DNA from 4 places in the Blastococcus colisei genome. Region 3 is predicted to be linked to each of the others. Evidence: predicted binding sites of a transcription regulator. Region 3 holds the regulator's gene; each other region holds the start of a gene.
The links. The regulator LexA, encoded in region 3, represses DNA repair genes until DNA is damaged. The targets are predictions, from matches to a motif close to TCGAACANNTGTTCGA.
Positions count from the first base shown of each region.

Region 1: the regulator LexA is predicted to act here: its motif matches at 4,372-4,387, upstream of FHU33_RS20730 (HNH endonuclease signature motif containing protein).
Region 2: the regulator LexA is predicted to act here: its motif matches at 3,008-3,023, upstream of FHU33_RS25690 (HNH endonuclease signature motif containing protein).
Region 4: the regulator LexA is predicted to act here: its motif matches at 3,629-3,644, upstream of FHU33_RS24140 (alpha-ketoglutarate-dependent dioxygenase AlkB).

Region 1 is NZ_VFQE01000002.1:255,699-263,131, reverse strand. It holds gene mfd (transcription-repair coupling factor) at 1-2,223, shown strand, start outside; gene FHU33_RS20740 (SurA N-terminal domain-containing protein) at 2,315-3,322, shown strand; gene FHU33_RS20735 (nucleoside triphosphate pyrophosphohydrolase) at 3,354-4,286, shown strand; gene FHU33_RS20730 (HNH endonuclease signature motif containing protein) at 4,443-6,401, shown strand; gene FHU33_RS25540 (MOSC domain-containing protein) at 6,581-7,433, shown strand, end outside.
Region 2 is NZ_VFQE01000001.1:1,202,821-1,210,253, forward strand. It holds gene FHU33_RS05725 (hypothetical protein) at 1-24, shown strand, start outside; gene gatB (Asp-tRNA(Asn)/Glu-tRNA(Gln) amidotransferase subunit GatB) at 21-1,523, shown strand; gene FHU33_RS26140 (aminotransferase class V-fold PLP-dependent enzyme) at 1,546-2,160, opposite strand; gene FHU33_RS26145 (aminotransferase class V-fold PLP-dependent enzyme) at 2,193-2,672, opposite strand; gene FHU33_RS25690 (HNH endonuclease signature motif containing protein) at 3,066-4,700, shown strand; gene FHU33_RS25330 (hypothetical protein) at 5,052-5,312, shown strand; gene FHU33_RS05760 (PQQ-dependent sugar dehydrogenase) at 5,375-6,553, opposite strand; gene FHU33_RS05765 (2-hydroxyacid dehydrogenase) at 6,602-7,433, shown strand, end outside.
Region 3 is NZ_VFQE01000001.1:1,387,071-1,394,503, forward strand. It holds gene hflX (GTPase HflX) at 106-1,566, shown strand; gene FHU33_RS06640 (phosphatase PAP2 family protein) at 1,644-2,363, shown strand; gene FHU33_RS06645 (hypothetical protein) at 2,338-3,387, shown strand; gene lexA (transcriptional repressor LexA) at 3,457-4,215, opposite strand; gene FHU33_RS24850 (LysM peptidoglycan-binding domain-containing protein) at 4,730-5,005, shown strand; gene FHU33_RS06660 (hypothetical protein) at 5,212-6,120, shown strand; gene nrdR (transcriptional regulator NrdR) at 6,669-7,169, shown strand; gene FHU33_RS06670 (vitamin B12-dependent ribonucleotide reductase) at 7,322-7,433, shown strand, end outside.
Region 4 is NZ_VFQE01000003.1:18,238-25,670, reverse strand. It holds gene FHU33_RS24155 (carbamate kinase) at 1-322, opposite strand, end outside; gene FHU33_RS24150 (histidinol-phosphatase HisJ family protein) at 383-1,216, opposite strand; gene FHU33_RS24145 (RecQ family ATP-dependent DNA helicase) at 1,334-3,553, shown strand; gene FHU33_RS24140 (alpha-ketoglutarate-dependent dioxygenase AlkB) at 3,667-4,296, shown strand; rRNA gene FHU33_RS24135 (16S ribosomal RNA) at 4,629-6,149, shown strand; rRNA gene FHU33_RS24130 (23S ribosomal RNA) at 6,612-7,433, shown strand, end outside.

The sequences.
Region 1 (7,433 bases), on a different contig from region 3:
GCACCCGACGCCGGCCTGACCTACGTCACCCAGGGCAACCTGGAGTCCGGGTTCGCCTTCCCCGGCGTGGGCCTGGCGCTGCTCACCGAGCACGACCTCACCGGCCAGCGCGGCACGTCGATGCGCGACGCGACCAAGATGCCGGCCCGCCGGCGCAACGCCGTCGACCTCGCCCAGCTGCAGCCCGGCGACCTCGTCGTCCACGAGCAGCACGGCATCGGCCGCTACATCGAGATGATCAGCCGCACCGTCAACGGCGGGCAGCGTGACTACCTGATCGTCGAGTACGCGCCGTCGCGGCGGAACCAGCCGCCGGACCGGCTGTTCGTGCCCACCGACTCCCTCGACCAGCTCACCCGCTACGTCGGGGGCGAGGCGCCGGCGCTGTCCAAGCTGGGCGGCGCCGACTGGCAGAAGACGAAGAACTCCGCCCGCAAGGCGGTCAAGCAGATCGCCGCGGAGCTGATCCGGCTCTACTCCGCGCGGATGGCCACGAAGGGCCACGCCTTCGGGCCGGACACCGTCTGGCAGCGCGAGCTCGAGGACGCCTTCCCCTTCCAGGAGACACCCGACCAGCTCGGCGCCATCGACGAGGTCAAGGCCGACATGATGCAGCCGGTCCCGATGGACCGGATCATCTGCGGCGACGTCGGCTACGGGAAGACCGAGATCGCCGTCCGGGCGGCGTTCAAGGCGGTGCAGGACGGCAAGCAGGTCGCCGTCCTCGTGCCGACGACGCTGCTGGCCAACCAGCACGTCAAGACCTTCGCCGAGCGGTTCGCCCAGTTCCCGGTGACCGTCGCCGTCCTCTCCCGGTTCCAGTCGAAGGCCGAGAGCGACGAGATCATCCGCAAGCTGGCCGCCGGCGAGATCGACGTCCTCGTCGGCACCCACCGGCTGCTCCAGCCGACCACCCGCTTCAAGGACCTCGGCCTGGTGATCGTCGACGAGGAGCAGCGCTTCGGCGTCGAGCACAAGGAGTACCTGAAGAGCGTGCGGACGGCGGTCGACGTGCTGTCGATGTCGGCGACGCCCATCCCGCGCACGCTCGAGATGTCGCTGACCGGCATCCGCGAGATGTCGACGATCCTCACCCCGCCCGAGGAGCGGCACCCGGTGCTCACCTACGTCGGCGCGTGGGAGGACAAGCAGATGGCGGCGGCGATCCGCCGCGAGCTGCTGCGCGACGGCCAGGTGTTCGTCATCCACAACCGCGTGCAGTCGATCGACAAGGCGGCCGCGAAGATCCGCAACCTGGTGCCCGAGGCCCGCGTGGCCGTCGGGCACGGGCAGATGAAGGAGCACGAGCTCGAGCGGATCATGGTCGGCTTCTGGGAGAAGGAGTACGACGTCCTGGTCGCGACGACGATCGTCGAGTCCGGCCTGGACATCCCGAACGCCAACACCCTGATCGTCGACCGCGCCGACACCTTCGGCCTCTCCCAGCTGCACCAGATCCGGGGCCGCGTGGGCCGTGGCCGCGAGCGGGCCTACGCCTACTTCACCTACGACCCCACCCGGCCGCTCACCGAGACGTCGGTGGACCGGCTGACGACGATCGCGCACAACACCGACCTCGGCGCCGGCATGGCTGTGGCCATGAAGGACCTGGAGATCCGCGGCTCGGGCAACCTGCTCGGCGGCGAGCAGTCCGGGCACATCGCCGGCGTCGGGTTCGACCTCTACGTGCGGCTGGTCGGCGAGGCGGTGGCCGACTACCGCGCCCAGGTCACCGGCGAGTCCGCGCCGGTCGAGCCGCTGGAGGTCCGGGTCGACCTGCCGGTCGACGCGCACCTGCCGCACGACTACGTGCCGGGTGAGCGGCTGCGCATGGAGGCCTACCGCAAGGTGGCGTCGGTGCAGACCGACGAGCAGGCGCAGGCCGTGCTCGACGAGCTCACCGACCGCTACGGCGCTCCGCCGGCCCCGGTGCTCAACCTGCTCGCGGTCGCCCGCTTCCGGACGGCGATGCGCGCGCTGGGCATCAGCGAGGTGTCGCTGCAGGGGCGGGCCATCCGGATCTCGCCCGTCCCGCTCCGGGAGTCGCAGCAGATGCGCCTGGCCCGGCTGGCCGACGGCGCCTCGTACAAGGCCGCCGTCGAGACCATCTCGCTCAAGGTGCCGGTGGGCCCCGACCGCCGGACCCCGCTGCGCGACGTCGCGCTGCTGGAGAACCTGCACTCGGTGCTGAAGGCCGTCATAGAGCAGCCGGTAGCTGCCTGATGCCGGCCCGTAGCGGCAGATATGGCCATTTCTGCCGCACGCCTCGGCCGGTGTGCGGCGACCGTCACATCCGGTGTGGCAACCTGCGGGCGTGCTGAAGCGTCGAGTTCCCCGGGTGGTCGTGTCCGGGTTCCTCCTTGCCGTCGCGGTGTCGGGCCTCACTGCCTGCCGGACCTCGCCGAGCGTCGCCGCCTACGTGGGTGACGAGGAGATCTCGGTGAGCGAGCTGCAGTCGGCCGTCGAGGACCGGCTGGCCGATCCCGGGGTCGCCGCCTACGCCGAGGGCCAGCGGGACGACTTCACCCGTCGCGTGCTGGGCCTCCTGGTGCAGGAGGAGGTCTACGCCGAGGCGGCCGAGCGCTACGACGTGCGGGTCGGCAACGAGGAGGTGCGCGCCCGCATCGACGAGCTGCTCGGGGGTGACGATCCCGACGAGGTCTTCGGCCAGCTCGCCCAGCAGGGGATCGGTCGCGTGGACGTCGTCGAGAACGTCCGCCAGCAGCTGGTGCGGCGGGAGATCGCCGAGGCCGAAGGAGAGGCCGACGAGCTGAGCGACCAGGCACTCCGGGCGCGGTACCAGGAGGTGCGGGAGAGCCTGGGCGAGGTCTCGTTCGGCTACATCACCGTGCCCGACGACGCCACGGCGCAGGCCGTCGTCGCACAGCTCACCGCCGATCCGGCGGCGTACCCGGCGCTCGCCGCGCAGTACGCCGGGGCGGCCACGATCCCCGCGCTGGAGTCCCGTGCTCCCGACCAGCTGCCGGCCATCCTGGCCGAGGGGATCGCGGCCGCCGCCCCCAACACCGCCTTCGCGACGCCGGTGCCCGAGGCCGGCGGCGTCGTCGTCACCTTCGTCGAAGGCGTCGTCTACCCGTCGTTCGAGGAGGTCCGCCCCCAGCTGGAGAGCGAGGCGGTCGAGACGGCGGGCAACGAGCGGATCGAGGCCGTGCGGGACGACCTCGAGGTCACGGTCAACCCGCGCTACGGCGTGCTGGAGGACGGGCGGCTCGTCCCCGGCGGCGGCGGAGTCGTCGACATCCTCGGCGACGAGGACGCGGCCGCCACCGCCCCCGCCCCCGCCCCCGCCCCCGCGGAGTAGGGGCGGCACGGCGGTCCCGGAGACTGACCGGGTGCCCGTCGTCCAGTTCGTCACCGTCAACCCCCGTCTCCCCGCCCTCCTCGGCGCGTCCGGCTGGCGGGCGGTGACCGGGCCCCGGCCCGTCGTCGCGCTGCCCGGAGCGGTCGCCGAGGCGCAGATGCTGCGGGCCGCGGACGTCCCGGTCGAGGAGCTGCCCGACGTCGCGGCCGCGGCTGCGCGGACGGACGACGTCGTCTGCCTGGGGGCGCCGGCCGAGGCGGCCGACTTCCCAGGTGTCCCCGTGGTGGTGGGTGCGCCGGAGCCGCCCGGAGCCCGGCTGCTGGACGTCGTCACGGTGATGGACCGGCTGCGCTCCCCGGGTGGCTGCCCGTGGGACGCCGAGCAGACCCATTCCTCGCTGCGCGGCTACCTCCTGGAGGAGGCGCACGAGGCCTACGACGCGATCGTCGATGACGACCCGGTGGCCATGCGGGAGGAGTTCGGCGACGTCCTCCTGCAGGTGGCCTTCCACGCGAGGGTCGCGGCCGAGGCGTCGCCCGACCGCCGCTTCGACATCGACGACGTCGCCGGCGACCTGGTGGACAAGCTGGTGCGGCGGCACCCGCACGTGTTCGGGGACGCCGGCCCCCGGGACGTCGCCGCCGTCGAGGCGGGGTGGGAGGAGATCAAGCAGGCGGAGAAGCAGCGGCGCTCACCCACCGAGGGTGTCTCCCGGTCCCAGCCGGCGGCTGCGTGGGGAGCAGCCCTGGTGCGGCGCGCAGGCCGGGCCGGGCTGAGCACGCCGGAGCCCGCCGAGCTTTCCGTCGGCAGCCCGGAGGAGCTGGGGGAGCGGCTGCTCGCCGTCGTCACGGCCGCCGAGCAGCGCGGATGGGACGTCGAGGACGCCCTCCGCGAGGCAGTGCGCCGGTACGCCGGGGAGCTCGACGCCGAGGCCGCCGCTTCCTCGGTGGACCGACCGTCGTAGCCGGCACATCGCCGCTCCCCACCCCGCCGGCCGTTCGTCCACAGGTGGGCTCTCCACTGGTCGGCGCGCCGCATCACCGGTATCATCGAACGCATGTTCGAGCAGGGCTGCGGCGTGCGGGACGGTGCTTCCCTCCCATCGTCGTTCGAACGTGCCTTGACAACGGCTCTGCTGGACCGCCCTGAGCGGCCCGTGGTCGAGGTGCTCCGTCCCGGGCCGGAAGTCGCCTGGGAGTGGGTGCCCGGTGACCGTGGTGCGCGCCCGGGGCATTCGTCGGCCCCTGGGCGTCCCGCCGGGGACGACGGACAGGTCGGCGCTCCGGATCTCTCCGAACTGAAGCGCGTGCTCGACGCCGGCATCGATCATCTGGAGCGGGCCGTCGCCGCGTCCCGGGCGATCGCCCGGCTGTCGGCCGTGGTCGCGACGTCGCTGGCCGAGTTCGCCCGATGCCGGCCGTCGGAGCTGTTCGACCGGCAGCCGGGGGAGCAGGGGGCCATGTCGGCCGCAACCCGGGCCGCACGTCCAGCTGCGCTGTCGGGGGTGAGCGAGTGGGCGGTCGACGAGGTGGCTCCTTCGCTGGGCATCACCTCGACGGCTGCCGGAGCGCAGCTGGCGGAGTCGCTGGTGCTGGTCGAGCGGCTGCCCGGCACGCACGCCCTGCTGGCCCGTGGCGAGCTGACCCCGGCGCATGCGCGGCAGATGGTCAACGTGGTCGGGCCGGTCGAGGACGACGCGCTGCGCGCCGACATCGAGGGGCACGTGCTGGGGCTGCTCGACCGCAAGACGCCCCCTCAGCTGGGCGACTGTGCCCGGCGCATCGTGCTGCGCAAGGATGCCGATGCCGCCGCCCGCAAGCTGGTGGCGGCCGTCCGTGAGCGCGGCGTGCGGCTGCACGACCGCCGGGACGGCACCGCCACGGTGTCCCTCGACCTCCCCCTGCCGGCCGCGGCGGCGATCTACCGGGCGCTGGAGGTGTACGCCGAGGATGCCCGGGCCGACGGCGACGAGCGGACCAAGCAGCAGCGCATGGCCGACTGCGTCCAGGACCTGATCCTGCGACCCGGGGAGAACGGCATGCCGCCGGTCACCATCGCGCTCACCCTCGTGGCAACTCTCGAGACGATGCTCGGCGGCGCGGAGCCCGGGCAGATCGAGGGGATGCTCGTGCCGGCCGAGATGGTGCGCGAGCTCGGTTACACGTTCGGCCTGATGCCCCGCCCGGCACCGGACGTCGGGGATCTGCCCGACGACGGCGCCCCGGCGCCGAAGACCCATGCCTCCCCGGCAACTACCGGATCGTTCACCGAGTCCGAGTCCGAGTCCGAGTCCGAGTCCGAGTCCGAGCGCGACCCCGCCCCTGAGCCGGAGCCCGAGTCCGAGCGCGACCCCGCCCCTGAGCCGGAGCCCGAGCCCGAGCGCGACGCCGCCCCTGAGCCGGAGCTCGAGCTCGAGTCGGAGCCCGAGCCGCCCCGGGGCGGGACAGGTCACGGGCCCCAGCCCACGCCCGTGAAGGACCGCACGCTGAGCGAGTGGCTTGCACTCGCCCGGGCGCGGAACGAGGCCGCGGTCCGGGAAGGGCTGGCCGGGGCGAGGCAGGCGATCCTCGACGGCACCTGGACCGACGGTGAGCTGCGCACTCTGCTGGACGTGGGTGCGCTGATCGGTGTGCGCGACCTCGGCGGAACGGGGCTGGCCCATCGGCCGCACATCGCCGTCGTCGACAAGTTGCGGGGCAGCCTGATCGCCCTGACCGACGCCGCGGGGATCCGCCGCGGTGCGTGCCTCGGTCCGCCGTCGGAAACCGACGGGTACACGCCGGGAGCGGAACTCGACCGCTTCGTGCGGCTGCGCGACCGGCGCTGCCGGTTCCCGGGGTGCCGCGCCCGCACTCGGACGTGCGACCTCGACCACCGGCGGGAGTGGCCCGAGGGCCCAACCGCGTACCACAACCTCTGCTGCCTCTGCGAACACCATCACCGGCTCAAGCATCAGGCGCCGGGCTGGCGCTTCGATGCGGTCGACGACGGAGGGCTGGCGATCACCATGCCCAGTGGCAAGGTGCTGGTCAGTCGCCCACCGCGGTTCGGCAGCGACCTCGACATCCCGCCCTTCTAGCGTCACAACTGGGGGTCCAGTCGGCGAGCCACGAGATGCGGATGATGGCCGCCACGAGATGTCCCGTAGCGGCCCAGCTAGGAACACATTCGGACAGTCGTGCGTCGGCTTCCCCGCTGCCCGTAAGGTCCGCGTGCGTCGTGCCCTGCGCGAGGGGCTCGAGCTCTCTGGGAGGCCCCGTGATCGACGTCGAGCTCCCGGGCGGCCCGGACGCCACCGTGCTGGTCCGCGGATTCGCCACCTGTTTGGCATCCGTCACCGAGATTCCCGTGGGCGACGTGCCTCTGTCCGACAACGATCTGGCGCACGCTCTGGGCGCGTGGCGCACCTGGCTTGCCGAGCGCGGCTCGGGACTGGTGCCGATCGCCGACGCAGTGCGCTTCCAGTGGGCTGGCTGGTGGATCGCCGTCGTGGACGCCGCCGACCCTGCCGTCAGATCCAGACCCGACGCCCCTGGCGTGGCCGTGCTGGCCTTCGGCACGCCGCCGGGCGTCGTCCTGAGCCCTCAGGCCCCGGCACTGGTGGGCCGGGCGACTGTCGAACTCCGCATCACCGAGGCCTACGCGGTGGCCTCCCTCGACCCGGTACTCCGGCAGACCCCGGCTGTGCCCGACCTGCACGGCACCGTCGAAGGCATCGCCGTCGCGCCCGCGGCCGAGGCGCCGATGCAGCTACTGGAGATCGGGCAGGCGCGCGCCGGACGCGGACTCGAGGGCGACCGCTACGCCGCGCGTGCCGGCACGTTCAGTCCTCGTGCCGGACACCGCCCCGGGTACGACCTGACCCTGATCGCCGCCGAGGTTCTCGACGAGATGGCCGCGGCTGGGCAGCCGCTGAGCTTCGCCGGTACCCGGCGCAACGTGCTCACCCGGGGCATCGACGTCAACGCCCTCGTCGGACGCACCTTTTCCCTCGGCACCGCGTTATGCGAAGGTCGCCGGCTATGTGAGCCCTGCGTCCACCTGGACCGGCTCAGCGGGCCCGGGATCCTGCGGCCGCTGATCCACCGCGGCGGGCTGCGCGTCGACGTCC
Region 2 (7,433 bases), 180 kb from region 3:
CGCAAGGAGGGCCCCACGTCGTGAGCACCGACACGCTGGTCGACTTCGACGAGGTCCTCACCCGCTACGAACCGGTGATCGGCCTTGAGACCCACGTCGAGCTGGGCACCGCCTCGAAGATGTTCTGCGGCTGCTCGACGACGTTCGGGGCAGAGCCCAACACCCAGACCTGCCCGACCTGCCTGGGCCTGCCCGGCTCGCTGCCGGTGGCGAACGCGATGGCGATCGAGTCGACCATCCGCATCGGCCTGGCGCTCGGCTGCCGGATCGCCACCTGGTGCCGCTTCGCCCGGAAGAACTACTTCTATCCGGACATCCCCAAGGGCTTCCAGACCACGCAGTACGACGAGCCGCTGTGCACCGCCGGGCACCTCGACGTCGAGGTCGACGGCGAGACGTACCGCGTGGAGATCGAGCGGGTGCACCTGGAGGAGGACACCGGCAAGAACCTGCACGTCGGTGGCTCCACCGGCCGGATCCACGGCGCCGACCACTCGCTGATCGACTACAACCGCGCGGGCATCCCTCTGGTGGAGATCGTCACCCGGCCGATCCCGGGAGCCGGGGCCAAGGCTCCCGAGGTGGCCAAGGCCTACGTCACCGAACTCCGCGAGATCCTGCTGGCGCTCGGCGTCTCCGAGGTCCGCATGGAGCAGGGCAACCTGCGCTGCGACGTGAACACCTCCCTCGCGCCGATCGGCAGCCTGGAGTGGGGCACCCGCACGGAGACCAAGAACGTGAACTCGCTGCGGTCGGTGGAGCGCGCCGTCCGCTTCGAGATGCGCCGTCAGGCCGCCGTGCTGGACACCGACGGCCGGGTGCTCCAGGAGACCCGGCACTTCCACGAGGACACCGGGACCACCTCACCGGGGCGCAGCAAGGAGGAGGCGACCGACTACCGGTACTTCCCCGAGCCCGACCTCGTGCCGGTCGCGCCCGACGAGGAGTGGGTCGGCAAGCTCGCCGCCACGCTGCCCGAGCTGCCCGCCGCCCGCCGGGCGCGGCTGTCCGAGGAGTGGGGGATCTCCCCGACCGAGATGGCCTGGCTGGTCAACGCCGGCGCCGTCGAGCTGGTCAGCGACACCGTCGCCGCCGGGGCGTCGCCGTCCGACGCCCGGAAGTGGTGGCTGGGCGAGCTGGCCCGCCGCGCCAACGACGCCGGCGTCGAGCTGGCCGCGCTGGCCGTCACGCCGACGCAGGTGGCCCAGCTGATCGGGCTGATCTCCGCCGGCACGATCAACGACCAGCTGGCGCGGCAGGCCCTCGACGGCGTGCTGGCCGGGGAGGGCGACCCGGCCGCGGTCGTCGAAGCCCGTGGGCTGGCCGTGCTGGGCGAGTCCGACGAGCTCGTCGCTGCCGTGGACGCCGCCATCGAGGCCAACCCCGACGTCGCCGAGAAGGTCCGGGGCGGCAAGGTGCAGGCCATCGGCGCGCTCGTGGGGGCGGTCATGAAGACCACCCGCGGCAAGGCCGACGCCGCCACGGTCAAGCGCATGCTCGAGGAGCGCCTCAGCGTTTCGTGATCCGTCCGTCCCACACGGGACCTCAGCGCCGCGCGGCTACGCCAGCAGGTCGAGGCTTTTCTGCGGTGCGATCCAGGTCCGAGTCGCTGGTGAAGTAGTGGGGCGCGAAGCGCAGGCCGTCGCCGCGCGGGGAGCAGCGGACTCCCTGCGACAGCAGTCGTTCGTACAGGATCTGGTGCGGGATGGCCGGGCTGCTGGTGATCACGATGCCCGAGCGCCGGTCGTCCCGATCAGGGAGGTGGACGGTCATCCCGGCCTCCTCCAGCAGTGCCGCGAGTCGGGCGGCACGGTCGAGGACCCGTTCCTCGACCCGCTGGCGGCCCAGTTCGTGCAGGAGGTCGACGGTGGCACCGAGCCCGGCGATGCCGGCGCTGTTCTCGGTGCCGGACTCGAACCGGCGGCCGTCGTGGGCGAGCACCGGTTCGTGGTCGAAGGCGAACGGGTCCTCGACGCTGAGCCAGCCGACGGTGGACGGGGCGAGCCGCTCCATGGCCCGGGCCGACAAGTGGGTGAAGCCGATCCCGAAGGGGCCCAGCATCCACTTGTGCGCGCTGACCGCGAGAACGTCGATCCCGTGGAGTCCGGCGTCGACGGTGACGGCGCCGACGGCCTGGGTGCCGTCGACGACGAACAGCACGTCACCGTTCTGGCAGGTAGTCCGGAGCGCGGCTAGGTCGTAGCCGTGGCGAGGAGTACTGCACTGCGCTGATCGCCAGGATCCTCGTGCGGGCGTCGAGGGCGGCCACGATGTCGTCGACCGGGGCGTGGCCGTCCGTCACGGCGACCTCGCGGACCCTGCACGCCGCGCCGCCGCAGCTGCAGCCACGGGTAGAAGTTGCTGGGGAACTCCCCGGCGGGGACGACCACGTTGTCGCCGTCGCGCCAGTCCAGACCGTTGGTCACGGTGGCCAGTCCCGTGCTGGTGTTCTGGGTGAATGCGATCCGGCCGGCTTGGCCACCGACCAGACGGGCGACGGAGGCACGGACGTGGCCGGCGTGCTCGCGCCAGCTCGGTGCGGCCGCGATTCCGAGCTGTTGGTGCTCGGATAGCACGGCGGTCATGGCGTCCCGGACTCGGGTCGAGATCAGGCCGACGGCCGCGGAGTCGAGGTAGGTCACGCCCGCCGTGCCGGGGTAGAGCGTCCTCACCTCGTTCCAGGTCAGGGACGGCCGATCGCCTCGCGGGATGACCAGGACCCAGAACGTACGTGGGCTCCCGCGTGCTGTCCCTGACGCGTCTGCGGCCCGAACGTTGCTGGGCGGGACGGACCGCGACCTCGGCGTCGGTCCGCGCCGCGACCGGAACCATGCTCAGCAGCGTGGGCCTGGCCACCACACCGGCCGGCAGGAGATCGACCCACCAGGGCGCGACGTCGTGATGGGGACTCTCAGGTCAACGACGACAAGCCGAGCCTGAGCGCAGGTGTCGCCGGCCCGTGGCCGGGATGTACGTCCGGGCTGAACGGCACCGAAACTGTCGGTGGTCGCACGTATGTTCGACTCGTGCAGCGGACGGCGGGTACCTCCAGGGTGGAGGCCTTGGTGGATGACTGGCTGCGGGCCCAGCCGGAGTCCGGGTCGCGGCTGCCCGTGTCGTGGCTGGATGACGAGGACGTCGCCGCCGAGCTGGGGCGGATCCAGCGCAACCGGGCGCGGGACGCTGCCCGGGAGGCGGATCTGATCCTGCGGCTGGCCGAACTACGTCCCGACGCCGACGATCCGCCCGCGGGGACGCCGGGTGCCCGCAGCCGGACGTGGCGGAAGACCGATCCGGAGTTTCCCGGGGTGAGTGAGTTCTTTCCCGACGAGGTGGCCCACGCGATCAATCTGGGCCGGGGCACCGCCGCCTTCCGGGCCCGGCGGGCCTACACGTGGCAACAGAAACTGCCGGCCACGTTCGCCGCGCTGCGCCGCGGGGAGATCGACGAACGCCGGGCCGGGGTGCTCGCCGACGCGCTGCAGCACACCACGCCGGAGCTGGCCGGTGCGGTGGAGGCGGCGCTGCTCCCGGAGGCGGGCGATCTGTCGCCGGCCCGGCTGCGGTCGCGGGCGCTGGAGCTGCTGGCCGAACTGGACGCCACCGCGATCGACGAGCGCCACGAGGAGGCCAAGCAGGCCGCCGACGTGCGCGCCTACGACACCGGCGACGGCATGGCGACCCTGGCCGGGGACATGACGGCCGAGGAGGCGGCGGCCTGCTACGACGTGATCGACCAGCTGGCGAGGATGGCCAAGGCCGACGGTGATCCGCGGCCGATCGGGCAGATCCGGGCCGCGATCCACGCGATGCTCATCCTGCGGCCGGCCGACCACGGCCTGCCCGGCGTCACGGTCAATCTGGCCGTCAGCGCCACCCTCGAGGGGCTGGAGGGCGCGACCACACGCGGCGGGACCCGGGGCGGCGAGGTCAACGGGTTCGCGATCACCGCCGCTCACCTGCGTGATCTGCTCCGCCGCGTCGGCGCCCTCGGCCTGACCACCCCCGAGGGCGGGTCGCTGACGTTCGCGCTCACCGACGAGCACGGGCGACTGCTGGCCACCGTCACCGCCGCCGAGCTGGCTCGCCTGGCGGCGAAGGGCTGCCCCGACCACCCCGACACGCCGCCGGCGGCCCAGCAGCCGCAGGCCGACAACCCGGACGCCGACGACTGCGATATCGAGCAGCCCGACGAGGTGCAGCCTGAGCAGACGCATCCGCAAGCTGAGCACTCGGAAGCTGAGCACCCGGAAGCTGAGCATCCGGAGGCGGGGCGTTCTGACACCGACGGGACCGACGCCGATGCGGCCGATGTGGGGTGCAGCTGCCCGGTGGCCGGCATGCCCCCGCCGACCGACGGCTACGAGCCGACGGCCGCCCAGCGTCGGTTCGTGAAGACCCGGGATCGCCGGTGCCGCATGCCCAACTGCGGGCAGCGGGCCGGCTGGGCCGACCTCGACCACGTGGTCCCGCACGCCCAGGGCGGGCCCACGACGTGCACGAACTTGTGCTGTGCCTGCCGCTCCCATCACCGGTTGAAGACCTTCGCCCGCGGCTGGGTCTTCCGCATGGACCCCGACGGCACCCTGCACGTCACCAGCCCGTCCGGGATCACCCGCACCACCCGGCCACCCGGCCTGCGGCCACCGGAACCCGAACCACCGCCGTACGACCCGGCGGACGACCCTCCACCCTTCTGACCGCCGGGGGACGGCGCATGTCGACTCGACCACAAGTCGACGAGCCGACAAGCGCCGCCCCGGCTACCGATGGCCGCGTGCCCCCGCAGGGCTGCCGATCAGCGCTCCAGCTCGGCGAAGGTGTCAGTCACCCAGTCGGCGATGAACGTAAGGTGTCAGTCACCCAGTCGGCGATGAACGTGATGACGTAGGACAGGTGATCCAGGCCGATGTGCTCGGTCGCGCCCTCCTCCGGCGTGAACACGCGCAGCTCCCGCTGGGGGCTGTTGACCGCCTGCTCGTAGCACCGGGTGCGCGTACTCCAGCGGGATCTGCCGGTCGTCGGCCCCGTGGGCGATCAGGAATGGCACGGTGATCTTCGACAACGCCGTGACCGGACCCGAAGGATCAAGCGGTGACCGTGTCATCCGCCGGCCACACGCCGGGCGACCTCAACGACATGGCGAGGCGGTCGAACAGCACGAGCTGCTCGACCGCGTGCTCCCCGGGCCGCTGCTGACCATGCCGACATTGCTGGAACACGAAGTCCGCTGGACCACGAGGAGTACGGACCGCAAGCCTGACTACACCAGCCCCGCTGCCGCAGAGATGCCCTCGGATCAGTTGTTGTGACCCCCGCTTTCAGGCGGTGAGTCGGCCGAGCAGTAGCGGCTGAGGTCAGCGGCGCGCGTGGCTCAGAGCGGCGACGTACCGGCTGCGGACGGCGGCAGGATCCGGAGTACCCGGTCGTCCTCCTCGACCGGCGTGCCGATGCCGTCGCGGTTGGACGTGGTGATCCAGAGCGCGCCCTCGGCGTCCAGGACGACGGTGCGCAGCCGCCCGTACTGGCCACCGAGGAACTCCTCCGGGTCGCCCACCACCGCACCGGTGCCGTCGAGGGTGTACGCGTGGACCCGCTGGCCGTCCAGCGCGCCGACGAAGACCGCGTTGCCCGCCGCGGCACAGCCGCCCGGTCCGCCCTCCTCGGCGGGGATCTCGATCAGCGGAGGCAGGACGGAGTAGTCGCCTCCCTCGGCGACCCGGTCCACCGCGTCCGGGCCCACCGCGGCGTCGTCGGTGGCGTAGAGGGTCGCCGTCGGGGCGCCCTCGCCGCCGGGCGCTCCCACCTCGCCGGGCTCCAGTGACTGGCACAACGCCGTCACGTCGCGGTGGCCGGTGCTGTGGACGGGGCCGGCGCCCACCGCACCTCCGAAGACGTCGATGTGCAGCACCTTCCCCGCCAGCGAGGTCGGATCCTGGGCCAGCGCCGGGTCGCCGACGTCGCCGGTGCCGACGAAGAGGGTCCCGTCGGGGGCGAAGAGCAGGCCACCGCCGTTGTGGGTCTCGCCCCTCGGGATACCGGTGAGCACGGGGTTCGGCGTCCCGCCGAGCGGAAAGCGCACCACCCGGTTGTCGGTGGCGGTCGACACGTAGGCGTAGAACAGGCCGTCCTCGAGGAACGTCGGGGAGATCGCCAGCCCGAGCAGGCCTCCGTCGCCGGCGGTGTCGATGCCCGGCACCGTCATGAGCTCGCGGGCGGGGGAGCGGTCGGCGAACACCTGCAGCAGCCGGCCGGTGTCGCGCTCGCCGACGACCGCGCTCCCGTCGGGCAGCAGGACCAACCCGGTCGGGACGGCGAGCCCGGACGCGACCACGTTCGGGTCCCCGGCCTCCTCGCCGGACCCGGGCTGCGCGGGATCGCCCGGGATCGGGGCGCTCGACGACGGCGGCCCCACCTGCGGCGGCGGGCCCTCGGGCAACGGGCGGAAGGGCCCGCTGGGCTGGTAGCCGTCGTCCCCGCACCCGGACAGGACGACGGCGGTGAGGACCGCGGCGAGCAGCCGCGAGATCCGTGTGCCCGCCCGTCGTCCCACGCGGATCACAGTACGTGCGCCGGACGGCCCGCCGCCTAGAGTCCGGACGTGCCGAAGCTGCCCCTGGAACCCGACGAGACCCTGCACGTGCTCGTTCCCTCCCGCGCCATCGGGGCGGCCGTGGAGTCGCTCTCGCCCCGCGTCCGTGCCCACCGCATCGATCCCGACGACGGTCCGCCGGCAGGGGATGCCGCGCTCGCCCGGGTCTGGGTGCCGCGCTCCGCCGGCGCGACGCTGCCGACCGACGGCTTCTTCGCGGGGCTGCCTCACCTCGGGCTCGTGCAGCTGCTCACGGCGGGTGCGGAGAACTTCGCCGGCCGGCTCCCCGACGGAGTGCTGCTGTGCAACGCCCGCGGGGCGCACACCCCGTCGACGGCGGAGTGGGCGGTCACCGCGATGCTGGCCGCCCAGCGGGGTATCCCGTTCTTCGTCCGCGAGCAGGACGGCGGGCGCTGGTCCTTCGGCACCCACCGGTCGATGGTCGGCGCCCGGGTCCTGGTGGTGGGCGCCGGTGACATCGGCCGGGCGATCGGTCGGATGCTGGCCGGGTTCGACGTCGACCTGACCTACGTCGCGCGGACCGCCCGGGACGGGGTGCGGGCCATCGACGAGCTTCCCGAGCTCCTGCCGCACGCCGACGTCGTCGTCCTCATCGTGCCCGTCACGCCGGAGACCCGAGGCATGGTGGACGCCGGCTTCCTCGCCGCGATGGCCGACGGTGCGCTGCTGGTCAACGCCGCCCGGGGCGTGGTCGTCGACACCGACGCCCTCCTCGCCGAGCTCACCCGGGGCAGGCTCCGTGCGGCCCTGGACGTGACGGATCCGGAGCCGCTGCCCCCGGGGCATCCGCTGTGGTCCGCGCCGGGGCTGCTGCTCACGC
Region 3 (7,433 bases):
CGCCCTACCCGCGACCGGACGGGATGCATGCGGAGTCGCGCGGTGTTGTACCCGGCGATGACAAGTCAGGTGCCTGTTTCCGCCCCCCGTGCCACGCTGGAGCCGATGACGACCGCTCCCGATGTCCCGTTCGACGACACCACCGGCCTCGACGCACGGCCTGCGCCCGCCGGGCAGTGGGGCGAGCCCGACGACACGACCGGCTCCTACGCCCTCGAGGCCCGCGGGGCGCTGCGCCGCGTCGCCGGGCTGTCCACCGAGCTCGCCGACGTCACCGAGGTCGAGTACCGGCAGCTGCGCCTCGAGCGCGTCGTGCTGGTCGGGGTGTGGACCGAGGGCACCCAGGCCGACGCCGACCGGTCCCTGGCAGAACTCGCCGCACTGGCCGAGACCGCCGGTTCGCAGGTGCTGGAGGCGGTGAGCCAGCGCCGCGACAAGCCGGACGCCGCCACTTACGTGGGCTCCGGCAAGGCGAACGAGATTCGCGACATCGTGGCCGCGACCGGCGCCGACACCGTGATCTGCGACGGGGAGCTGACTCCTGGGCAGCTCAACCAGCTGGAGAAGATCCTCAAGGTCAAGGTGGTCGACCGGACCGCGCTGATCCTGGACATCTTCGCCCAGCACGCGAGCAGCCGGGAGGGCAAGGCCCAGGTCGAGCTGGCCCAGATGCAGTACATGCTGCCGCGCCTGCGCGGCTGGGGTGAGTCGCTGTCCCGGCAGGCCGGTGGCCGGGTCGCCGGGGGTGGCGGCATCGGCACCCGCGGTCCGGGTGAGACCAAGATCGAGACCGACCGGCGACGCATCCGCGCGCGGGTGAGCAAGCTGCGCCGGGAGATCGCCGGCATGGCGACCGCGCGGGCCACCCAGCGGTCCAGCCGGGACCGGAACGCGACGCCCAGCGTGGCCATCGCCGGGTACACGAACGCGGGCAAGTCGAGCCTGCTGAACGCGCTCACCGGCGCCGGGGTGCTGGTGGAGAACGCGCTGTTCGCCACCCTGGACCCCACGGTGCGCCGCGCGCAATCCCCGGACGGCCGGGAGTACACGCTGACCGACACCGTCGGATTCGTCCGGCACCTGCCGCACCAGCTGGTCGACGCCTTCCGCTCCACGCTGGAGGAGGTCGCTGCCGCCGACCTGCTCCTGCACGTCGTGGACGGCTCCGACCCGGATCCACTGGGCCAGATCGACGCCGTGCGCGTGGTCCTCGGCGAGATCGACGCAGCGGCGGTGCCGGAGGTCATCGTCGTCAACAAGGTCGACGCCATGACCGAGGACGACGTCCTGACCCTTCGCCGGGCCCTGCCCGGCGCGGTCTGGGTGTCGGCCCGCACCGGTGCCGGTATCGACGGCCTGCGCGATCTGATCGCCGCCCGGCTGCCGCACCCGGACGTCGACATCGAGGTCCTCGTGCCCTACGACCGCGGCGATCTGGTCGCCCGGGTCCACCGCGACGGCGAGGTGCTCAGCGAGCGGCACGAGGACGCCGGTACCCGACTGAGCGCGCGGGTGGACGGCGGACTCGCCGCGATGCTCGAGCAGTTCGCCGTCCCGGTCGCCTGACCGCATCGTCCGACCCTGTCGGGGTGGAACCGCCTCGTCCGGATCACGGGGAGGTCACGGGCCGGTACCGTGACGGCGTGACGAGCGGCGTGGTGCGGGACGTCGGCGTGCCCGAGCGGACCCGTGTCGTCTCGATCGGCCGGCCGCCGTGGTGGGTCATGCTGCTCGCGCTGGTCGTCGGGAGCGTGGTTACGGCCGACCTGCTCGCCGGCGGCGTCCTCGAGCGGATCGACCTGCGGGTGTCGGAGATCATCGGTGGCTGGGGTCTGCGGGACTCGGCCGCCTACCCCGTGATCTGGGCCGTCACCCAGCTCGGCGGACGCGCCACGATCCTTATCGTGCTGGCGATCCTGGTGGGCTACCTGGCCTGGCGGCGGCACACCTGGATCCCGCTGTTCCGCGTCCTGCTCGCCCTCGGCACCCTCACCGTCGGCGTCTACGCCCTCAAGTTCGGCACCGGCCGCACGGCGCCCGGGCATCCCGACGAGCTCTTCTTCCACGTCGACGGGGTCTCCTTCCCGTCGGGGCACGTGGCCAACGCCGTGATCATGTGGGGTGTGGCGCGGTGGCTGGCCGTGGAGTGCGGACTGCCGGCCAGGGTGCAGCGCGCGTTCTGGTGGCTGAGCGTGGCCGGCCCCGTCGCGACCGGCGTCTCGATGGTGTCGCTGGACTTCCACTGGATCACCGACGCCGTCGTCGGGGGTGCCGTGGGCATCCTGCTGTTGGGCGTGGTTCACAGACTCGATGCAATCGTTCTGTCACGCTGGGTACGTGCCCGAGGCCGGCAGACCGCGTAGCGGCGTGCGGGGGCGGCTGCTGGCGGCCGGGGGAGTCCTCGGTGCCGGCGTCGTCCTCGGCTGTGCCGTGCCCGCGTCGGCCGAGGACGTCGCCGCGGCGCCGGCCACCCAGTGCCAGATCACCGACCCCCGGCTGGCGGAGATCTCCGGGCTGGTCGCCGTCGGCGACGGGTATCTCGCCATGAACGACGGCGGCGAGCAACTGGCCGTTCACATGCTCGACGCCGCGTGCCAGGTGATCGACTCCCACACCGCCGCGGTCGACCCCTACGACCCCGAAGACATGGCGGTCGCCGCGGACGGCAGCGTGTGGCTGGCCGACACGGGCGACAACAACACCACGCGGACGACGGTGGCGCTGCTGGCTCTCCGCCCGGACGGGACGACGGGTGTCTTCCGGCTCACCTACCCCGACGGGCCCCACGATGCCGAGGCCCTCCTCCTCGCGCCGGACGGAACCCCGTACGTGGTGACCAAGGAGGTGCTCGGCGCCAGCGGGGTGTACAGCACCCCCGCGTCGGCGCTCGTGGACGGCGGCACCGTGGCGCTCGCGAAGGTGGCCGGCGTGAACATGACGCTCACCGGGACCGCCGGTGGACCCGTGGGGCGGGCCGGCCAACTGCTGGTCACCGGCGGTGCGGTGTCCGCCGATGGCCGGCGTCTGGCGCTGCGCACCTACACCGACGCCTACGTCTGGCCGTTGACCGGCAGCGACGTCGTCGGCGCCCTGTCCGCGGAACCGGCGATCATCCCGCTGCCGGACTCTCCCCAGGGCGAGGCGATCACGTTCGCGGCGGACGGCCAGAGCCTGCTCGTCGCCAGCGAGGGGCTGCCCAGCGACCTCACCCGCGTCCCGCTGGCGCCTGCGATCGTCGAGGCCACCCAGCCGGCCCCCGACGGTGTCGTTCCCAGCTTCAGCGACCTGACCCGGTCGGGACTGTCCCCCTGGACGTCGGCTCTCATCGCCGCCTCCGTGGCCACGGTGGCCGTCTGGCTCGGCGGCAAGCTGCGCCGCCGACCCTGAGGTTCGCGGCACGGCGTCGTGGCCCCGTCCCTCGGCTCGCCGTCGGACGGGGAGGGACGGGGTCCGCTGTCAGACTCGGCGCAGGACGCTCACGACCCGGCCGAGGACGGTCGCGTCGTCGCCCGGGATGGGCTCGTACGCCGGGTTGTGCGGCAGCAGCCAGACGTGGCCGTCGCGTCGCTTGTAGGTCTTGACCGTGGCCTCGCCGTCGATCATCGCGGCGACGATCTCGCCGTTCTCCGCCGTCGGCTGCTGCCGCACCACGACCCAGTCGCCGTCGCAGATGGCGGCCTCGACCATCGAGTCGCCGACCACCTTCAGCATGAAGAGCGTTCCCTCGCCGACGAGCTCGCGGGGGAGGGGGAAGACGTCCTCGACCGCCTGCTCGGCGAGCACCGGGCCACCGGCGGCGATGCGGCCGACCAACGGGACGTAGGTCGGCGCCGAGAGCTGGGTGTCGTCGCCCTGACCGACCTCGGCGGGTGCCGGGACGGTGTGCGGCGAGTCGCCGGGAAGCCGGACGTCCAGGGCGCGGGGGCGATTGGGGTCGCGCCGCAGCCAGCCCTTCTTCTGCAGCACCGAGAGCTGGTGGGCGACCGACGAGGCCGACGACAGACCGACCGCCTCGCCGATCTCGCGCACCGAGGGCGGGTAGCCGCGCCGTTCGATCGAGTCGCGGATGACCTCCAGCACGCGGCGCTGGCGCTGGGTCAGGCCGTCGCCGTCGGCACCCCGGTCGGGGAACGATCGGACCGCCGCCGTCCCGGTCGTGGCGCCGGTGTCCGCCGACGCCTTGCGGCCGCCTGAGCTCCCGCTCTTCTCCGCCACGTCGCCTCCTCGTCCGCCGCTCGCGCAGCGCCTGTGTCCGTGGGACGACGGTAGCGCTTTTCCGGGCTCGGATCAAACACATGTTCGAAGTCGCCGGCCGCGTCCGGTGGCTTTCGTCGGACCTGTGCGGTAGACATCGCACAGGCGTTCGAATCGAACAAGCGTTCGAACGCTGGACGAGCCGGGAAACAGAGGAGGACGGGTCATGGGGAGCGTCGCACAAGCCGTACTGGAGTTCGACGAGGAGATCCTGGCGCCGTGGCGGCCGCGATTGGTGGTGGCCGGTGACGCCGGCGATGCCGCCGCGACGCGCGCCCCGCTGGCCCGACCGTCGCGCCGGAACCCGTCGAGGGTCGGCGTGTGCCGCCCTCCCGTCGCGCCTGGCACCCCTGCGCGCCGGACCGCCGGGCCGCGTCCCATCGGTCGGGCTCCCGCGCCCACCGCTGGTGCACCTCGCCGGCCCTCGGCCGGTCGGCGCCCTGCTGCGACGAGTGCCTCGGCGGCCGGTCTGCGGTTGACCCGCCGCGCCCGGCGGCTCGCCGTCGTGATGGCACTGGCCGCGGGCGTAGCGGTGGGATCCTGGGTGGGTCCGCTCCTCGGGGGTGACTCCGGCGGCCTGCGCCTGGCGGGGGAGACCAGTGTCGTGGTGCAGCCGGGCGACACGCTGTGGTCCATCGCTTCTTCGCTGGACGGCTCCGGGGACGTCCGCGCCCTGGTCGACGAGATCCAGACGCTGAACCACCTGCAGGGCGCCGACCTCGTCCCTGGTCAGACCCTGCTCCTCCCGTGAGCGGAGCGCCGCGCAGTCGGAGGTTGTCGCGCTGGGTCCGAGCGCTCGACCAGCGGGAAGCGCACGGAACGGCCGCGACGACGCCCGGGCCCCTGCCCGCCGTGCTCGCCACGGCAATAGGTCCACAACGTCGAGGCGCGACTTCGTCAACCCTCAGTGCGGGCGCCTTCACGCTCAGTGGTCGGTTTACCGCTTACGGTCGTCGCGTGTCAGGCGCCATGGAGAACCGAGCAGCTGTGTTCACCGATCAACCCCAAGCCGTCGAGGTCTACCAGGCAGGGACCTGGTGGGCAGGCGAGCTGCTCGGCTGGCGGCACGACGCCAACGGTTCCTGCCAGGTGTGGGTGCGCGTCGTCCTCGGCGGTGTCGAGGAGACCGCGTGGACCGACCTGGCATCGCTGCGCCTGCCCGAACGGCACCTCGCCGTCGCCGCCGGGCCGACCGGGCCCCCCGCCGCTGCTCCGGGCGCGCAGGAGATGTCCGTCGCACGCCACCCCTCGGGCCGCCGGGCCCGATCGACGGATGCCGACGGCGCCGCCACCGCCGGGCTGGCGATGGTGCGCGACCTGTCCGTCGTCCCCGAACCCCCGTCGACCGGCGGTCGTCGGACCGCTGAGGAGACGGCACAGTTCGCGTCCGTGGGGCGCCGACGCGCCCCTGAGGTCGCGGAGCCGCCGGCGACCGGGCGTCGCCGCGCCCCGGAGACGGCGGAGTCGCCGTCGGCCGGACGGCGGCGCGCTCCGGAGACCGGCGAGTCACTGGACATCGGCCGGCGTCGCGCGCCGGAGGGTGCTCCGGCTCGGCCCGCCGCTCCCGCGCTCCCTGGTCGCCATCGTGCATCCGGCGAGCTCGGTCGGCACCGGACGGCCGACACCGGCATGCTCGCGGCGGTGCCCCAGGAGGCCTCGTCGAGTACCACCCGTGTCTCTCCGGGCCCGGTCGACGGGGGTCCGTCGCGGCCGCGTCCGGCTGTCCGGCCGGAGAGGGGCGCGACGCGTACGGGTTGGACGGCTCCTGAGGGGCTCGAACCCGAGCTGCTGACCCGGCCGATGCGCATGAGCGACCACGTGCCCCACGCCCGCCGTCCTCGCGTCGACGGGTCCGTCGGCGGCTGAGGCCGTGTCGGCGAGGCCGTCCCCGATCCGACCGGTCGGGCGTGCGGGGCGCCTCTCGGCTCGGTCCAGCGCGCCGCCTCGACCCGGTCGCCGGCGTCCGCCGGCGACCGATGCCGTCCGGGAGGGTGCTGCCGGTGGCCTGCGCGGGGAGCGGTGGTCCTCGCGCCCTCTGCGAGGTCGGTGGCCGAACGCCGGGTCGGGCGCGGTCGCACCTGCGTCGGCGGCCGTGCGCCACGGTTGCGGTGCGGCCCGGCCGGAGTGTCGACAGGCGGCTGCTCGGCGCGCCCTGCCGGCGTGTCGTGTGACTCGTGGGGAGCGATGTCTGCCCTGGTGACCGCAGGGTCAGGACGGAACACGCCGAGGAACCGATCACTTGCACATCTTGTGTGGCCGGGCCTAGGGTTCCCCTACATCTAGTAGTTACAGAGTTGTAAGCCTGTCCACAGGCTGCTCCCCAGGTTCTCCCCGGGGCGTCCACCGGATGTCCCCAGGAAGGTCCACAGGAGCCGTCTCCCGGCGGGCCACATCTCGGAAGGAGGTTTCCTGCGATGCGCTGCCCGTTCTGCCACAACGCCGACAGCCGGGTCATCGACTCGCGGGAGGCCGACGAGGGGGCGACGACGCGTCGTCGCCGCTCCTGCCCGAAGTGCGGACGCCGGTTCACCACGGTCGAGGAGGCCGTGCTCGCCGTCGTCAAGCGCAGCGGGGTGAGCGAGCCGTTCAACCGGTCCAAGGTCGTCGCCGGTGTCCGCCGCGCCTGCCAGGGGCGGCCGGTGGACGAGGACCAGCTGCAGAAGCTGGCCCAGCAGGTCGAGGACGCCATCCGCGCCACCGGTGCCGCGGAGGTCCCCAGCAACGAGGTCGGGCTGGCCATCCTCCGGCCCCTCCGTGAGCTCGACGAGGTCGCCTACCTGCGCTTCGCGAGCGTCTACCGCTCTTTCACCTCGGTGGCCGACTTCGAGAAGGAGATCGCCGAGCTCAAGGCCCGGCAGTCGCAGGCCGCCGAACCGTCCGGATCCGTCCCCTCGGGCTCCCTCGCGGACGCCTGAGAACTGTCAGTACCGCCCGCTAGACACGAGTTCGACGCACACCACCTGCACAGCACGATCGCGGCTCTTCCCCAGCCCTCCGATCCACCCATCGCGCAGCACAGCACCGCGCACACGACACAGCGAATGACGATCAGGGAGAGCTCCACACCATGACCGAGACCGACGACCGCTTGGCCGGCTCCCGTACGCGACGCACGGCCAAGGCGCCGAGCCGGGGCAAGGGTCTGAAGATCAAGCGCGTCTTCACCACCGCCGGTGTGC
Region 4 (7,433 bases), on a different contig from region 3:
GCTGCGGCAGGTTCCGGGCCGCGAGCGCGGCGTCCAGCTCGTCGGCGAGCGTGAACGCGATGGTCGCCTGGGTCTGCGCGACGTTCCAGTCCAGTGGCACGGGTGGGACGACGTGGGCGGCCATCTCGTTCTTGACGAGCAGGTTGCCGACCTGCGGACCGTTGCCATGGGTGAGGACGACCTCGACGCCGGTCGCGACGACGTCGGCGATGTGCCCGGCGGCCTTCCGGATCGCGTCCCGCTGGGCCTGCGGGGTCGCCGAGCCGTCGGGACCGGTCATGGCGTTGCCGCCCAGGGCGATCACCACGCGGCGCGACGTCACCCCATGGACCCTAGCGGCAGATCCCTTAGCGGTGAAGTACCTATTCGGGGCATCGGTCCCTCAGCGCCGCCAGAAGTCGAAGCGGTCGCGACCGGGCCGGAAGCCCGCGGCCTCCACCACGTCGACGGCGAGCTCGAAGTGCCGGCCGACGGCGGTCGGCTGGTGGGCGTCGCTGCCGAAGCTGACCGCCTCGCCGCCCTCCTCGTGGAACCAGCGCACCTGGTCGACCGAGGCCAGCGGGCTGCTCGTGTTGACCTCCAGCGCCCGGCCGGTGGCGGCGAGCGCCCGGAACACCGCGCGGTACTCCTCCTCGTACGTCTTCTCCACGTACCGGTGCGTGCCTCCCGGCCAGTAGCGGCGCGGGAAGTCGACGTGCGCCAGCACCTGGAAGACGTCGCTGCTCTCGATCATGTCCACCAGTTCGCCGAGGTAGCGGCGCATGGTCCCCTCGGCGTCGTCCCACAGGAGGTGGCCGACGCCGTAGAGGCGACCGTCCTGGGCCAGGGAGTGCAGCGAGCCCAGCACCCGGTCGACCGGCGCGTCGCGCAGGTAGGCGGCCACGCTGGTCGCGAACAGGTGCGGCTCGCCGGTCTCGACGCCCGACCAGATGCGCAGCTCGGGGAACCGGTCACGGACCTCGGCCAGCTCGGCGAAGTAGCCGGCCACGTCGATCTCGGCGTGCCGGGACGCGTGCCGTTCGACGAGGCCCTCGTCGGTGGCGCGGTCGTCGGGATCCCAGACGGTGAAGTCCAGGTGCTCGGTGAACGCGATCGCCGGCAGCCCCAGCTGGACGGCCCGCTCGCAGGCCCGGCGCATGGTCGAGGAGTCGGCGGTGTCCCAGGACCAGTGGGTGTGCACGTGGTTGTCAGGCGGCAGGTCGTCCGGGGATCGCATCGCTGTGGATTCTCCTCCGTCGTCCACATCACAGCTCCGCTGGGGAGCAGGAGCGCTCCGCGCCACTCTTCCGCCGGGCGGCCGGTTCCGTCGTCCCGACTGCTTACTGTCGTCGGCATGAGCACCGCTGCGCCGACCTCCGATCTCGCGACCGAGGCCCTCGGTGTCCTCCGGGAGCTCACCGGCCGGCCCGACGCCGTCTTCCGCGACGGCCAGGACGCCGCGGTCTCCGCCCTGGTGGAGCGCTCGCAGCGCGCGCTGGTCGTCCAGCGCACCGGATGGGGGAAGTCGGCGGTCTACTTCGTCTCCACCGCCCTGCTCCGGCGCCGGGGGAAGGGGCCGACGCTGCTGGTGAGCCCGCTGCTCGCGCTGATGCGCGACCAGGTGACGGCCGCCGCCCGCGCCGGGATCCGCGCCGTCGAGATCTCCAGCGCCAACATGACCGAGTGGGACGACATCGCCGCCCGCCTCGCCGCCGACGACGTCGACGTCCTCCTCGTCTCCCCGGAGCGGCTGACCAACCCGCGCTTCCGCGAGGAGCAGCTGCCCGGCCTGGTCGCGCGGTGCGGCCTGGTGGTCGTCGACGAGGCGCACTGCGTCTCCGACTGGGGGCACGACTTCCGCCCCGACTACCGCCGCATCCGCGACCTGCTCGCCACCCTCCCCGGCGGGACGCCGGTGCTCGCCACCACCGCGACGGCCAACGAGCGGGTGGTCGACGACGTCGCCGAGCAGTTGGGCGCCGGCGGGGTCGAGGTGACGACGGTCCGCGGGCCGCTGTCCCGCGACTCGCTTCGGCTCGGCGTCCTCCGGCTGCCGTCCGACCGCGCCCGGCTCGCCTGGCTCGCGGCCCACATCGGCGACCTCCCGGGCAGCGGCATCGTCTACACGCTCACCGTGGCGGCGGCCGAGGAGACGGCGAACCTGCTGCGCGACGCCGGCCATGAGGTGCGTGCCTACACCGGTCGCCTCGACGACGCCGACCGCAAGGACGCCGAGGAGGCGCTGCGGAACAACGAGGTCAAGGCGCTCGTGGCCACCTCGGCGCTGGGGATGGGCTTCGACAAGCCCGACCTCGGCTTCGTCGTCCACCTGGGGGCGCCGTCGTCGCCGGTCAGCTACTACCAGCAGGTCGGCCGGGCCGGCCGCGCCGTCGAGCACGCCGACGTGCTGCTTCTTCCTGGGCCCGAGGACCTGGCGATCTGGCAGTGGTTCGCGACGTCGTCCATGCCCCGGGAGGACCACGCCGCCGCGGTGCTCACCGCGATGGCCGACGGCAAGGCGTGGTCGGTGGCGCGGCTGGAGACGGTGGCCGACGTCCGTCGATCGAGGCTGGAGCTGCTGCTCAAGGTGCTGGCCGTGGACGGCGCGGTGGAGCGGGTCCAGGGTGGCTGGCGCTCGACCGGTCAGCCGTGGGTCTACGACGCCGACCGGTATGCCCGGGTCACGCGCACGCGTGAGGCCGAGCAGCGCTCGATGATCGCCTACGCCCGACCGGTGGACGAGGCGATGTGCCGGATGGCCTTCCTCCAGGAGGCCCTCGACGACCCGACCGCCGCGCCCTGCGGACGCTGTGACGTCTGCGCCGGCCCCTGGTACTCCGCCGACGTGCCCGAGGCTGCCGCGGAGGCGGCGTCGGCGGCGCTCGACCGGCCGGGTGTGGAGCTGGCGCCCCGCGCGCAGTGGCCGACCGGCGCGGATCGGCTCGGGGTCGACGTGAAGGGCAAGATCGCGCCGTCCGACCAGATCGAGCCCGGCCGGGCGGTCGCCCGGCTCACCGACCTCGGCTGGGGACAGCGGCTGCGCACCCTGCTCGGGGACGACGGCCTCGGCGGCGTCGTCGACCTCGAGGCGCCCAGCATCGAAGAGGACCCGGACGCCGCCTTCGACGTCCCGGTGCGGCGGTCGGTGTCCGACCTGCCCCCGGACGACGAGCTCATCCGCGCGTGCGCGCGCGTGCTGGCCTCCTGGGATTGGAAGGAACGCCCTGGCGCCGTGGTGGCCATCCCGTCCCGGCGGCGGCCGCAGCTCGTGACCGGCCTGGCGCAGGGCCTGGCGCGTCTCGGGCGACTGCCCTATCTAGGGGAGATGACGCTGCAGCACGGTGGGCCGACCGGTCAGCCCGGTGGCAACAGCGCCTTCCGCTTGGCTGCGGTGTGGGACCGCGTCGTGGTCGGGCCCGACCTTCGGGACCGCCTGGCGAAGGCAGGCTCGGCGCCGATCCTGCTCGTGGACGACCTGGCCGACTCCCGCTGGACGATGACCGTGGCCGGTCGCGAACTGCGCCGGGCCGGCGCAGCCGCTGTCCTGCCGTTCGCCCTCGCTCTCACCGCCTGAGGGAGAACTCCGTCCTGCTCGTCCCTCGCACGCCCCGGGCGGGCTGCCGGACCGACGGGCGCCGTCCACAGCTTTTCGCACACCTGTGCGAAAAGGCGGAGTAGCGTGCTCCCATGACGCTCGCGCATCAGCCGTCCATGTGGGACCAGGACGAGGAGGCTTCGCTCGGTCCCCTGGACGGCCACGTGACCCGGCACGAGCTGAGCGACGGCGCGTGGGTGGACCACCTCCCGGGCTGGGTGGCCGGCTCCGACGAAGTGCTCGAGGTCCTGCTCGGGGACATCGGCTGGCGTGAGGACCGCCGGCAGATGTACGAGCGCGAGGTCGCCGTGCCTCGCCTCCTGCGGTGGTACGGCGGCAGGGAGACGCTGCCGCATCCCCTGCTCACCGATGCGCGCGAGGCGCTGAACCGCTACTACGAGGTCGAATCGGCGGACAGATTCGTGAGCGCCGGCATGTGTCTGTACCGGGACGGCCGGGACAGCGTCGCCTGGCACGGCGACCGCCTCGGCCGGGGTCGCTCCGCCGACACGATGGTCGCCATCGTGTCGTTCGGGTCCCCGCGGCCCCTGATGCTCCGTCCGGCGAGCGGCGGGCGAAGCCTGCGGTTTCCGCTCGGGCACGGCGACCTGGTCGTCATGGGCGGCTCCTGCCAGCGCACGTGGGAGCACTGCATCCCGAAGACCACGAAGCCGGTGGGCCCGCGGGTGAGCGTCCAGTTCCGGCCGTCGGGCGTGGCCTGAAGGAGCGTGACCGGGGCCTTCCCGGACCCCCGTGCAGACCCCCTCGGAGGTCGTGTACCGTTCTCCATGCGCCGCGCGGACCGGAAGGTCCGCCGGGCCAGCCCCCCGGTGCGGGGCCGCTGGAAACCGGCGTAGTGTTGGACATCCAGCCAGTGATGAAGCCCGTGAGGGTGGAGTTGTTGCGCGTCCGCTCTTTGAGAACTCAACAGCGTGCCGAAAGTCAGTGCCAAGTAATACCCCGTGCCGGGGCCCTTCGGGTTCTGGTTTGGGATTCCTTTGGTTGATTGATATCGAGAGTGCTAGCTCTCGGTTCTCAGCCGGTATCGAATTCATCTACGGAGAGTTTGATCCTGGCTCAGGACGAACGCTGGCGGCGTGCTTAACACATGCAAGTCGAGCGAGCCCCACCTTTCGGGGTGGTGTGCTAGCGGCGAACGGGTGAGTAACACGTGGGCAACCTGCCCCCGGCTCTGGGATAACTCCAAGAAATTGGGGCTAATACCGGATATGACTGCTGACCGCATGGTCTGGTGGTGGAAAGATTTATCGGCTGGGGATGGGCCCGCGGCCTATCAGCTTGTTGGTGGGGTAGTGGCCTACCAAGGCGACGACGGGTAGCCGGCCTGAGAGGGTGACCGGCCACACTGGGACTGAGACACGGCCCAGACTCCTACGGGAGGCAGCAGTGGGGAATATTGCGCAATGGGCGGAAGCCTGACGCAGCGACGCCGCGTGGGGGATGACGGCCTTCGGGTTGTAAACCTCTTTCAGCAGGGACGAAGCGCAAGTGACGGTACCTGCAGAAGAAGCACCGGCCAACTACGTGCCAGCAGCCGCGGTAATACGTAGGGTGCAAGCGTTGTCCGGAATTATTGGGCGTAAAGAGCTCGTAGGCGGTTTGTTGCGTCGGCTGTGAAATCCCGAGGCTCAACCTCGGGTCTGCAGTCGATACGAGCAAACTAGAGTGTTGCAGGGGAGACTGGAATTCCTGGTGTAGCGGTGAAATGCGCAGATATCAGGAGGAACACCGGTGGCGAAGGCGGGTCTCTGGGCAACAACTGACGCTGAGGAGCGAAAGCGTGGGGAGCGAACAGGATTAGATACCCTGGTAGTCCACGCCGTAAACGTTGGGCGCTAGGTGTGGGGCTCATTCCACGAGTTCCGTGCCGCAGCTAACGCATTAAGCGCCCCGCCTGGGGAGTACGGCCGCAAGGCTAAAACTCAAAGGAATTGACGGGGGCCCGCACAAGCGGCGGAGCATGTTGCTTAATTCGATGCAACGCGAAGAACCTTACCTAGGCTTGACATGCACGGAAATCTCCCAGAGATGGGGGGTCCGTAAGGGCCGTGCACAGGTGGTGCATGGTTGTCGTCAGCTCGTGTCGTGAGATGTTGGGTTAAGTCCCGCAACGAGCGCAACCCTCGTCCTATGTTGCCAGCACGTGATGGTGGGGACTCATAGGAGACTGCCGGGGTCAACTCGGAGGAAGGTGGGGATGACGTCAAATCATCATGCCCCTTATGTCTAGGGCTGCAAACATGCTACAATGGCCGGTACAAAGGGCTGCGATACCGTGAGGTGGAGCGAATCCCAAAAAGCCGGTCTCAGTTCGGATTGGGGTCTGCAACTCGACCCCATGAAGTTGGAGTCGCTAGTAATCGCAGATCAGCAACGCTGCGGTGAATACGTTCCCGGGCCTTGTACACACCGCCCGTCACGTCACGAAAGTCGGTAACGCCCGAAGCCGGTGGCCCAACCCTTGTGGAGGGAGCCGTCGAAGGCGGGATCGGCGATTGGGACGAAGTCGTAACAAGGTAGCCGTACCGGAAGGTGCGGCTGGATCACCTCCTTTCTAAGGAGCACTTCACCGCACCCCTTGCTGGGTGTGGTGCAGAGCCGCGCCCGCACCGTGATCGGCCGCTCGTCTGGAGTGGTCGGCGAGCGTGTGGGGTGGTGCTCGAGGGTGGAACGCTGACCAGTTCGGCCGGCAGCTGCGGCTGCTCCTAGTACGGCCCCGTTCGCGGGGTGGGGAACGGGGTGGGTGTGGGTGGTCGGTTCGTAGGCACGCTGTTGGGTCCTGAGGGAGCGGGCCATCCGGGGAACCGGGTGCTGCGATCTCGTGTCGGGGCCTTCCTGCTTCTCGTACCGCTGTCGCCCTGTGGGGTGGTGGGTCTGGCGGGGACATGTGGGGGGTGTCTGGTCGTACGTTGAGAACTGCACAGTGGACGCGAGCATCTTTTTGACTCTGATTAGCAGAGTTCTTGTAGGCCCGCTCATCGATGTCTTTCCGGCGTGGATGGGTGGGATTTTGTGTGGCCAAGTTGTTAAGGGCGCACGGTGGATGCCTTGGCACCAGGAGCCGATGAAGGACGTAGGAGGCTGCGATAAGCCTCGGGGAGCTGTCAACCGAGCGTTGATCCGAGGATTTCCGAATGGGGGAACCCCGCACCAGTCATGTGGTGTGACCCGCGCTTGAACACATAGGGCGTGTGGAGGGAACGTGGGGAAGTGAAACATCTCAGTACCCACAGGAAGAGAAAACAACCGTGATTCCGTGAGTAGTGGCGAGCGAAAGCGGATGAGGCTAAACCGATTGCATGTGATAGCCGGCAGGCGTTGTGTGGTCGGGGTCGTGGGACCGTCCAGTCGGATCTGCCGATCCGGCGGGGAGTAAGAAAACAGCGTCGTTAGTGGAAGGCCTCTGGAAGGGGTCGCCGTAGAGGGTGAGAGCCCCGTACACGAAAACGCGTTGTCTCCCGGACGTGTTTCCCAAGTAGCACCGAGCCCGTGAAATTCGGTGTGAATCTGGCGGGACCACCCGCTAAGCCTGAATACTCCCTGGTGACCGATAGCGGACAAGTACCGTGAGGGAAAGGTGAAAAGTACCCCGGGAGGGGAGTGAAATAGTACCTGAAACCGTGTGCCTACAAGCCGTGAGAGCCTTAGCACCTTCGGGTGCGGGGTGATTGCGTGCCTTTTGAAGAATGAGCCTGCGAGTTAGTGGTACGTGGCGAGGTTAACCCGTGTGGGGTAGCCGTAGCGAAAGCGAGTCCGAACAGGGCGAGTCAGTCGCGTGCCCTAGACCCGAAGCCGAGTGATCTACCCATGGCCAGGTTGAAGCGCGGGTAAGACCGCG